Regions from separate parts of the Ruegeria sp. HKCCA5839 genome, predicted to be linked through region 2. Evidence: riboswitches for the same ligand, from Rfam matches in the RefSeq annotation. Region 2 holds a riboswitch; each other region holds the start of a gene.

Region 1 (3,266 bases), on a different contig from region 2:
ACCGTGATTGTCGAGGTCCCGAACCCTGGCCACCCTTACGGAGTGCGCGGTGTCGGAGAAACCGGGATCGTGCCACCCTTAGCGGCCATCGCCAACGCGGTATCGCACGCAGCGGGTGTACGGATGCGCCAGCTGCCCATGTCACCGCCGCGTATTCTGGCGGCGCTGAAGCAGGATGGTTGAAGTCAACCTTTGGTCAGGTCTCCGGTCATTGACCGGGGGCCAGCAGGTTGTCGAAGTCGACGCCACGACGACGGGCGAAATATTGCGCGAGCTTGTGCGTCGCTACCCCCAATTGCAGGCGCCTATAGATGCCGGCGTCTCAATCGCGATCAATGGCCGGATCATCGCCTCGGGACTGTCCGAGCCAGTGCCCGAAGGCGCTGAAGTTTACTTGATGCAGCGCCTAAGGGGGGGCTAAACCGACCTTTCTGGCTTCAGCGGTAGCGGTACTGGGGCGCAAAAAAGTGCTGATTGCGAAATCCCTTGTGATGTACCTTGCCATGATGCTTGGGTTTCTTCTTGATCACATGTCCGCTATGGCCGCGGAACTTGCGAGGCTGGTACGGATTATAGCCATAATGTTTGAACAGGAACTTCTTCCCAACTGATTTTTTCTTGAGTGTCTTGACCTTTACAACCGGCGCCGCCGGTTTGGCTTTCGCCGTTTGCGCAACATAAGCATAATGCTTGTGGACAGCTGGCGAAGAGAGCTGAGGCACATGAGCGTTACCTGCCTGAATGATCTTGTAGACCGCTCCTTGAGGATGGTGTGCGTCATTCGCGGTTGCCATATGCGGCCCGAAGCCGGCAACTAGCGCAACCAGGGCAGGAAGTAATTTGGAAATTGAACGTGTCATAACGTCTCCTTTCATCGGCCCAGTTTGGGGGCTTGATACAAAGGTGGGGATGACCCGCGCTGACGCCCAATAAACCCCGATCACGCTCTGGCGGGTTGTTGTGAGATCGGGTGGATCAAATTTTTGTGCCCTGTCGAATCCGGTTGACGCGTTTTGCGATCTCAGGCACTCAGATTGTGATGGTTCCTGCGGGTCCGCCCAAGGGATGAAAAGGGAACACGGTGCGGTGCACGAAGCCACCTAGTCCGTGACTGCCCCCGCAACTGTAAGCGGTGAGCAAAGCCAATCAGCCACTGATCCATCGGATCGGGAAGGACGGCCAAGCAATGACCCGCAAGTCAGGAGACCTGCCATCTTTGATGCAACCACACCGGGGCGGGGTGCCCTGGAAGGAGGTCAAGATGGCGCGTTCAGCGTGCAGCAATACGACTGATACCTTCCGTCCTCGTTTGGCAACAAGCGAGACGGCAAATGACTGCCAATCCTGATCACTTCATTCTGATCTGCTCGACCTGTGACGGTGGAGCTGCGGTAAGCGCCGAAATCGCTGCAGAGGTCAGCAGTTTGCCGAATGGTTTCGCCATTCGGCACGTGTCTTGTATGGCTGGCTGTGAGCGGCCATGCACCGTCGGGTTTCAAGCCACAGACAAGGCGCAGTATCTCTTTGGTGATATCAAAAGCGATGATGACATCGCCGCCCTGCTTACCTTTGCACGGCAATATCATGCCAGCGCAGATGGCTGGACGAAGGCCACCGACAGGCCCAAGGCGCTGCTGCACAAAACGCTCGCCCGCCTACCCCGGATCGGAGAGGAGGTGCTGCAATGACTCAACCCGCCTTTCTGGTTGCCGAGAACCTGGAATACTACGCGTTGAACGGTGATGTTTTGTTGCAGGACGTGACTTTTGCGCTTGAGGAAGGTGCCATCCTCGCCATTGCCGGGCCAAATGGTGCTGGCAAGACCACATTGTTGAACTTGCTGTGCGGTGCGGTGCCTTTGGCATTGGGCGATGTGCATGTGAGCGGGCGCAGCCTCAAATCCATGACTGCGATGGATAGGGCGCGCAGCATTGCGGTTGTCGGCCAGCAAGAGTTGCCAGACGGGCGCTTGATGCTGCGCGATTACATTGCATTGGGTCAGATCCCCATCCGGGCGGATCGTTCTGCCGCAGAACATGCCGAAGACATCAACCGGATTCTGGACTTGACTGGGCTGGCAGGACAGGCGGAGAAACGCATGGCCATGCTGTCAGGCGGAGAGCGTCAGCGGGCACATATCGCGCGTGCGTTGGCGCAAAAGCCGTCGCTGCTGTTTCTGGATGAGCCCACCAACCATCTGGACCCAGACGCCAAGGGGCGCATGTTGTCTCTGGTGGCGCAGTTGGGCATCACGGTTGTCATGATCGTACATGACCTGGTGCTGATCCCGGAATTCGCCACTCATGTGGCACTGATGAAATCGACCCGCATGACCGGGTTTGGCCCTGTCGATCAGGTTCTGACCTCGGATCATGTTCAAGACACGTTTGGCGTGGATTACCTGAGTTTTCAGTACGAAGGCCGCGTGATCCCCGCGCTCGACATCCGCAAAACTACCATATCGAACAAAAGGACGAATTGATGAAACGACTGATCTGGTCGGCTTTTCTTGCAACCGGCATGGCCACCAGCGCTGTGGCGCAGGGTGTTACCGTCGACAATTGCGGTGAGCCGCTTGTCTTTGAGAAGCAACCCGAACGGCTGGTCGTGCATGACATGAACATGACCGATATGGCCTTTGCGCTTGGGTTGCAGGACAAGATCGTGGGTCTGACTGGCATTACCGGTTGGTACAAGACCAGCCCCGATTTTGACGCGCAGCGCGGAGACATCCCCGAGCTTGCGCCCAAATACCCCACTGTCGAAAACCTTGTAGCGGCCGAGCCAGATCTGTTTTTCGCCGGTTGGTACTATGGCATGCGACCGGGTGGTGAGGTGACGCCTGACACTTTGGCGCCTTTTGGCATCAAGACCATGATCCTGACCGAAAGCTGTGTGCATCTGCACGATGATCGCCCGCAGGCCAGCATGGATCTGCTGTTTGACGATGTGCTGCGGCTTGGGCAGGTCATGCATGTCGAGGACAAGGCCGAGGCGCTGGTTTCAGACTGGAAAGACCAACTGGCCGCCATCGAGGCGCAGACCGCCGACTTGGAAAAACCCCGTGTTTTCCTTTTGGACGGTCCTGCAGACGCACCGTTCACCGCCGGTAAATTCGCCATTCCTGACGCGATGATCACTGCTGCGGGTGGTGAAAACGTGACCCATGATCTCGACACCAGCTGGGGTCGCACCTCGTGGGAGGCGGTTGCTGCTTCGAATCCTGAATTTCTTGTGCTGTTGGACTATCAAACCGGCAACGGCGC
Region 2 (3,266 bases):
TTTGATGTCATTCATGGACTGACCTATGAAATCGACCTCAGCCAACCGGCGCGTTATCGGGCGGATGGGCATCTTTCAGATCCAGAGGCCCGCCGGGTCCGAAATTTGCGCTGGCAAGCGCGACCTGTTGACGATGCAGCGGAATTCGTCGTCGCTACCAACAACTATCGCGTCAATGGTGGTGGAAATTTCAACGCCGTGACCGATGCACGCAAACTCGACCTTCCATCCTGCAGCATCCAAAGCGTTTTGCGGGACTATTTGGCTGAAAGCAGCCAGATAGATCCTTTGGAACACGCCGAAAATCCCTTTGGCTTCAGCAATCTGGGTGGTGCCAAAGCGATCCTGGAAACCGGACCAAGAGCTTTGGCGCATATCGACGAGCTTGACCCATACGCGCCAGAGATACTGGGGACCGATGCGCAGGGTTTCCTGCGGATCGCATTGACGCTCTGATGGGTTGCGAATCCGACGGTGCTTGCTTATATCCAGGGTCGAGAGGTTGGCGCGGGCGAGCGCCTCGCCAACCTGGTCAGGTCCGGAAGGAAGCAGCCACAACGAGCCCCGCTTGGGTCGATGTCCAACCTCTCACTTACTTCCACAACCTTTCTAGACACCTTGCTGTGCGATAAGCTGCGGCCAGATGGCTGCGTTGCGCCGCGCGAAAGCCCCGATATGGCCCACTGATTGCAAGCCATGGTCCTTCGGGTCGATCAGATGGCGTTGCGCGTCAGGTCCGAACAGCTCGGCCAGCCGCCAAACGGCTTGCGGTGGGACCATCTGATCGTCCGTGAAAGTCACCAGGTCGACTGTGCCTGAGGTCGAATCCCAGGTGACATCGGGCAAGGACGCACCGATTTCAGGCGCATAATTGCGCGGAGCCGTGCACCATCGGCGCCATTGCCAATAAACCGCCGCCGGCAGGTCCGGGCCAAACCCAACCGCCCTGCCGGGCAGATACCCCAACATACGCGCAAGCAGTGGTGCATGCCCGTACCAGAACAACCCAGCCAAGGCACGGTAGGGCCAGGGATGGTCGGTAAAGGTCACAAGCCCCGAGTTCACGCAAATCAGCCGGTCGATCTGCGCCACATCCGGCTGAACCGGGCCTAACATTCCACCGATGGAATGCCCTATGGTCCAATGCTGGGCCTGCGGATAGCGACGGCGCAGTTCTGCACGCGCTGCCGGTATATCCACCAAGGCCCAATCGGCCATGGTAACAGTTGCATCCTGAATGCGCCCGGTCAGCGACTGCCCAAAGCCGCTATAATCATAGGTCAGACAAGCCATACCATGCTCAAGCGCCAGCCAGAGTGCGAAATGCTGGTAGTAGTCGCGCGGAACTCCGGTTGCACTGTTCAGAGTCACCACAATTTCCGGCTCGATGACTGGTTTGTACAGCCGCGCCGACAGGTTTCCGCCCTGTGACGGAATCCAAAAATCCTCGGTTTCGATAATATGCTGGTCATCTCGCATAGTGTCACCCGCCCACACTGAACCAATCAGTTCAGAATTAATATGCGCCCAGCTCGACCATCACTGTCAAGCCGCAGCGCGCATGACCAAACGTCCGCTTGACAGCGCCCCACCCCGAACGCTAGCGGTTGTGTGATGGTTCTCGCACCCCGGTTTGGGGTCGGGATGAAAAGGGAACGCGGTGCGGGCCAATCCGATCCGATCGGAACAGCCCAAATCCGAGACTGCCCCCGCAACTGTAGGCGGAGAGCAATGTCGAAAAGCCACTGGCCGCAAGGCTGGGAAGGTCGGCAAAGCGATAACCCGCAAGTCAGGAGACCTGCCATCAAGAATTGAAACCGAAACTCGGGCGGGGTGTCCGGGCGGGCCTGCTTGTCGGAAGCCAAGTGTTCCTGATCGTCGCCCCTGCTCATTGCGCGGAGGGCGCGGTATGATCTGGAACACAAAAACTCACCAATTTTCGGCCACTCTTTGCCAGCGCACTGGCAAACCCTGCCCGGCGCTGGCGCAATTGGCGCGCGCGATAACCCAGGCGATGTCAACGGCCCAACCTGTTACAACAGATGGGTTCGAAGTTGACGGCCACGCACAGCTGACCCATTGCGCCGAAGGGTGCACCGCACGATATCTGGCCCGACCAAAGCAGGTTCGAATTTTTTGTGACGCTGATCCCCGGACAGAAAACGAGACTCTGGAACAGTTCGCTGACTTGATGTTCTCGTGCAAAGTAACTTCGATGCCCGCAGACGCCTTGGTCAAGGCGCCATGCGCCATGTTGCAGGTCACCACCAACGCCGCGCCAATGGCGGCGCAGGCTGCCGAGCAGGCCTCGATCTAGCTCAGCCTTGACGGCCCATCGCCCAGTCCATCTGTCCTTGAGTTTCCACAGCGCAAACGCGGGTTTTTCTGAGCCGTGCCAACGCCTCTACCGGCGCTTCGCCGCTATCAATCATCAACCGCAGCACCACCATCCCAGACCGCCCGCAGCCGCCACGACAATGCACCAGAACCCGGCCGCCGCCAGACAGCTGGCACAGGCCCAGAGCTCTGACATCTTCCCACGTCGACTGTGCGTCATCCTCGGGCGTGCCGAAATCGGCAATCGGGAAATGGACCCACTTCGCACCGATATTCTCAACGTCGCGCCCCAACGCCGAGGCCCCCAGCTGGGCCAATTCTTCGGCAGTCGTCAAAGTGATCACCAGATCCGGCGCCCAAGCCGCAATCGCACATAGATCAGCTTCGTAATTGCCATCGCGCCCCGGCAATGGGCACAATGCCAACTGCCCATCGCCCACAGTCAGACTGTAAATCTGAAATCCACTCATGTCTCGTGTCCTTCGGCGCCTCTGTGCCTCAGCGGTGTAACCAAGCCAAGCCAAATCCAAAACGAAATTCGCGCCCTCGTGGTGGACGCGACGAGCAGGTCGCTCTACGCTGCATCGGAACTCGAATCCGTCAGAGACAACATGACCGACACGCCAAGCCCTGCCTATCAGGTTCTCGCCCGCAAATATCGCCCGGAAACCTTTGCCGATCTGGTTGGGCAAGACGCCATGGTCCGCACGCTGAAAAACGCGTTCGAGGCAGACCGGATTGCCCAGGCCTTTGTCATGACCGGCATTCGGGGAACGGGGAAAACCACAACGGCCCGGATCATCGCCAAGGGTATGAATTGCATCGGTCCTGACGGCACGGGTGGACCTACAACGGAACCCTGCGGTCAATGCGAACACTGTCAGGCCATCATGGAAGGCCGCCATGTCGATGTGATTGAGATGGATGCC
Region 3 (3,266 bases), on a different contig from region 2:
ATGACAGGGTTGATCTCAAGCGGCACGCCTGCGCGATCCGCCACGTCCTGAAACAGGCCGATGTCCTTTTTCACCAGGTCCATGGTGAAGGAGATATCGCGCGAACCATTTAGGATCACCTGGCTTTCGGTTTCGTGCACAAAGGACGTGCCCGATGAGATTTTGATGGCCTCATAGGTCGTGCCCAGATCCATTCCAGCAGCCTTGGCTGTTACCAATGCCTCGGCACATGTGATGAGGTTGGCGGTTGCCAGATAATTGGTCAGCACTTTCAGCACCGAGGCCGAGCCCAGATCGCCCGTGTGCAGCACCCGGCGTCCCATTGTGGTCAGAAACGGCAGGATCCGCTCGAATGTCTCACGGTCACAGCCAGCAAAAATCGAGATATTGCCGGTTGCCGCGCGGTGACAGCCGCCCGAAACCGGGCAATCGACAGCCGCGCCGCCCCGTTCGATCACCAGTGCGCCCAGGCGTTTGGCTTCGGCTTCGTCGGTGGTCGACATTTCCATCCAGATTTTGCCGGGCCCCACTTCGGGCAGCATCTCTTGCATCACAGCGTCCGAGGCCGCAGGCGATGGCAGGCAGGTGATCACCGCGTCGCAATCGCGCATGAGTTGCGCCGGGCTTTCCGCGGCTTTTGCACCTTTGGCAACAAACTCGGCCACCAGAACTTCGTTCAGATCATGCACGGTCAGATCAATGCCATTGCGCAGCAGCGATCCTGACAGCTTGCCGCCCACATTTCCCAGCCCGATAAAACCTACTTTCATTCAGCTCTGCTCCCCTGTTTGCAGTTTTGGTCAGGCGAACACAGCGCGCAAAGCCCGTCATGCCGCTCAGCGACCCGCACAAGTCGCTTTTCAGCCCTTGGCCTTGTTGTTAGCGCAACGCGCTTGACAACGGGGTCAACTGTGCCTCATGAGCCATATGTTGGTGTCTGCGACAGCAGATGAAAAGGGAATGCGTCAGCGGATCGTCCGTCAAACGCAGCCGCCCCCGCGACCGTGACCGGAGAGGGTGCCCAAAGCCACTGGCCTAGGCCGGGAAGGTGGGACATCCGACAGAGGCAAGCCTCTGACATCCGCAAGCCGGGAGACCTGCCAGCACAAAAGACTGAAACCGGACGGGGTGTTCCGGAGTGGGGTCTGACGTGACCCGCATGAAACCCCGTCCCCCACGAAAAGGATCTGGGGGGATGAGAGATATGACCGAGGCAGTACCGGTCGAGTTGTTGGTCTGCACCACCTGTCGGCGCGGCCTGCCCATAGAGGACGACGCGGAACGGCCCGGCGCATTGCTGCACAAGGCGCTGGCGCAAGCTGATCTGCCCGAAGGGATCACGCTGAAAGCCGTTGAATGCCTGTCGAACTGCGACGAAGGCTGTTCCATCGTTTTGCGCGGCGGGCCCAATCGCTGGACATTCGTCTATGAACACCTGAACGAGACCGACCATGTCGAGACCATCGTCGACGGCGCCACGAAATACCTGGAGACCGAAGACGGTTTGGTCAAATGGCGTGAGCGTCCTGAGCATTTCCGCAAGAACTGTGCGGCACGTATTCCCCCGATTGGAGCCCTGAAATGAGCACGCTTGAAAAGCTTCCCGTCACTGTGATCACCGGCTTTCTGGGGTCTGGCAAAACCACATTGGTCAAGCATCTGATGCTGAATCCTCAGGGCAAGCGCCTGGCCGTCGTCGTCAATGAGTTCGGCGATGTCGGTGTTGATGGCGATATCCTGAAATCCTGCGCGATCCCTGATTGCCCTGCCGAGAACATCATGGAACTGGCCAATGGCTGCATCTGTTGCACCGTGGCCGATGATTTCATCCCCACGATCGAAGCGTTGATGGCGCTAGAGCCGCGCCCCGATCACATCCTGATCGAAACCTCGGGTCTGGCGCTGCCGAAACCGCTGCTCAAGGCGTTTGACTGGCCCGATATCCGCTCGAAAATCACTGTGGACGGTGTCATTGCCCTGGCCGACGCCGAGGCGGTCGCTGCGGGTCGCTTTGCAACAGATGTGGCGGCCGTCGATGCGCAGCGGCTGGCGGATGACTCGATTGATCATGAAACACCCCTGTCCGAGGTCTTTGAAGATCAGATTTCCTGTGCCGATATCATCCTGCTGACCAAGCCCGATCTGGCCGGTCCCGAAGGCGTGGCCAAGGCCAAAGCGGTGATCGCCGCCGAGGCTCCGCGCCCGCTGCCGGTGGTCGAAGTTGCCGAAGGCGTTGTGAATGTGCGCGTTGTTCTGGGGCTTGAGGCCGCGGCCGAAGATGACATGGACGCGCGCCCATCGCATCATGACGGCCACCACGATCATGAGCATGACGATTTCGACAGCATCATCATCGAGTTGCCAGAACAAAGCGACCCGCTTGATCTGGTGGCGAAAATCGAACGTCTAGCCACCGAGCTGAACATTCTGCGCGTCAAAGGCTATGCCGCTGTGCAGGGCAAGCCGATGCGTCTTCTGGTGCAAGCCGTGGGTGCGCGCGTGCGTCATCAATATGACCGTCCGTGGCAACCGGGCGAAGACCGACGGTCGCGCCTTGTGGTGATCGCCGAGCATGACGACATCAAAGAAGCAGAGATACGCGCTATCCTTGCGCCCGTAAGCGAGGCTGCCGAATAAGCCATGCATGTCGTCTTTCGCGAAAGCCACGGGCTCGAAGAGACAGAGACCCCGACCGATCTGGGCCAGAGCCCGGCGGATCTGGTGGTGCTGTCCTTTTCGGACAGTGACCTGGGCGCTTTCGCGGCTGGCTGGCATCGCGGCGGCGGGCCCGACGGGGATATGCCAACCCTGAGGCTGGCCAATCTGACGGCTCTGAAACATCCGCTATCGGTCGACACCTATGTGGAACAGACGCTGGAAGGTGCCAAGGGCATCCTGATCCGCCTGATCGGCGGGGTTCCCTATTGGTCTTACGGGCTACAGCAAGTACTGGCGCTGGCACAGGCGAAAGGCATTGCACTGGCGGTCTTACCGGCGGATGGGCGCGAGGATACGCGGCTGGATGACTATTCCACCCTGCCCGTCTCGACCCTGCGGCGCTTGGCGCATCTGTGTGACACAGGTGGCGAAGTTGCGGCGCAGGCAGCGCTGGCGCAGATGGCACTTGCCGCTGGGCTTTATGCGGGTCCGGTGATGGGGGCCAAAACCATCCCCGACTGCGGTGTCTGGTGCCCGGATCGGGGCGTGATCTCGGCGGACACGGCATTTACCGGTGATGCGCGGCGCGTGCTGGTTACGTTTTATCG

Evidence for each region. Region 2 has a riboswitch for cobalamin ahead of GOV38_RS20925 (hypothetical protein). Riboswitches for the same ligand answer to the same signal wherever they lie in the genome.
Region 1: linked by a shared signal. The riboswitch ahead of GOV38_RS18750 (DUF1636 domain-containing protein) and the one ahead of GOV38_RS20925 (hypothetical protein) in region 2 are both predicted to bind cobalamin.
Region 3: linked by a shared signal. The riboswitch ahead of GOV38_RS04700 (DUF1636 domain-containing protein) and the one ahead of GOV38_RS20925 (hypothetical protein) in region 2 are both predicted to bind cobalamin.

Annotation. Positions count from the first base shown of each region.
Region 1 covers NZ_WQIE01000008.1:96,556-99,821, forward strand. The annotation lists gene GOV38_RS18735 (xanthine dehydrogenase family protein molybdopterin-binding subunit) at 1-183, shown strand, start outside; gene GOV38_RS18740 (MoaD/ThiS family protein) at 176-421, shown strand; gene GOV38_RS18745 (hypothetical protein) at 438-860, opposite strand; cobalamin riboswitch at 1,024-1,230, shown strand; gene GOV38_RS18750 (DUF1636 domain-containing protein) at 1,332-1,688, shown strand; gene GOV38_RS18755 (ABC transporter ATP-binding protein) at 1,685-2,482, shown strand; gene GOV38_RS18760 (ABC transporter substrate-binding protein) at 2,482-3,266, shown strand, end outside.
Region 2 covers NZ_WQIE01000013.1:51,447-54,712, forward strand. The annotation lists gene GOV38_RS20910 (bifunctional 2',3'-cyclic-nucleotide 2'-phosphodiesterase/3'-nucleotidase) at 1-456, shown strand, start outside; RNA gene ffs (signal recognition particle sRNA small type) at 496-594, shown strand; gene GOV38_RS20920 (alpha/beta fold hydrolase) at 610-1,479, opposite strand; cobalamin riboswitch at 1,599-1,821, shown strand; gene GOV38_RS20925 (hypothetical protein) at 1,910-2,317, shown strand; gene GOV38_RS20930 (protein-tyrosine phosphatase family protein) at 2,319-2,807, opposite strand; gene GOV38_RS20935 (DNA polymerase III subunit gamma/tau) at 2,949-3,266, shown strand, end outside.
Region 3 covers NZ_WQIE01000001.1:955,289-958,554, forward strand. The annotation lists gene GOV38_RS04695 (NAD(P)-dependent oxidoreductase) at 1-770, opposite strand, end outside; cobalamin riboswitch at 915-1,120, shown strand; gene GOV38_RS04700 (DUF1636 domain-containing protein) at 1,205-1,585, shown strand; gene cobW (cobalamin biosynthesis protein CobW) at 1,582-2,637, shown strand; gene cobN (cobaltochelatase subunit CobN) at 2,641-3,266, shown strand, end outside.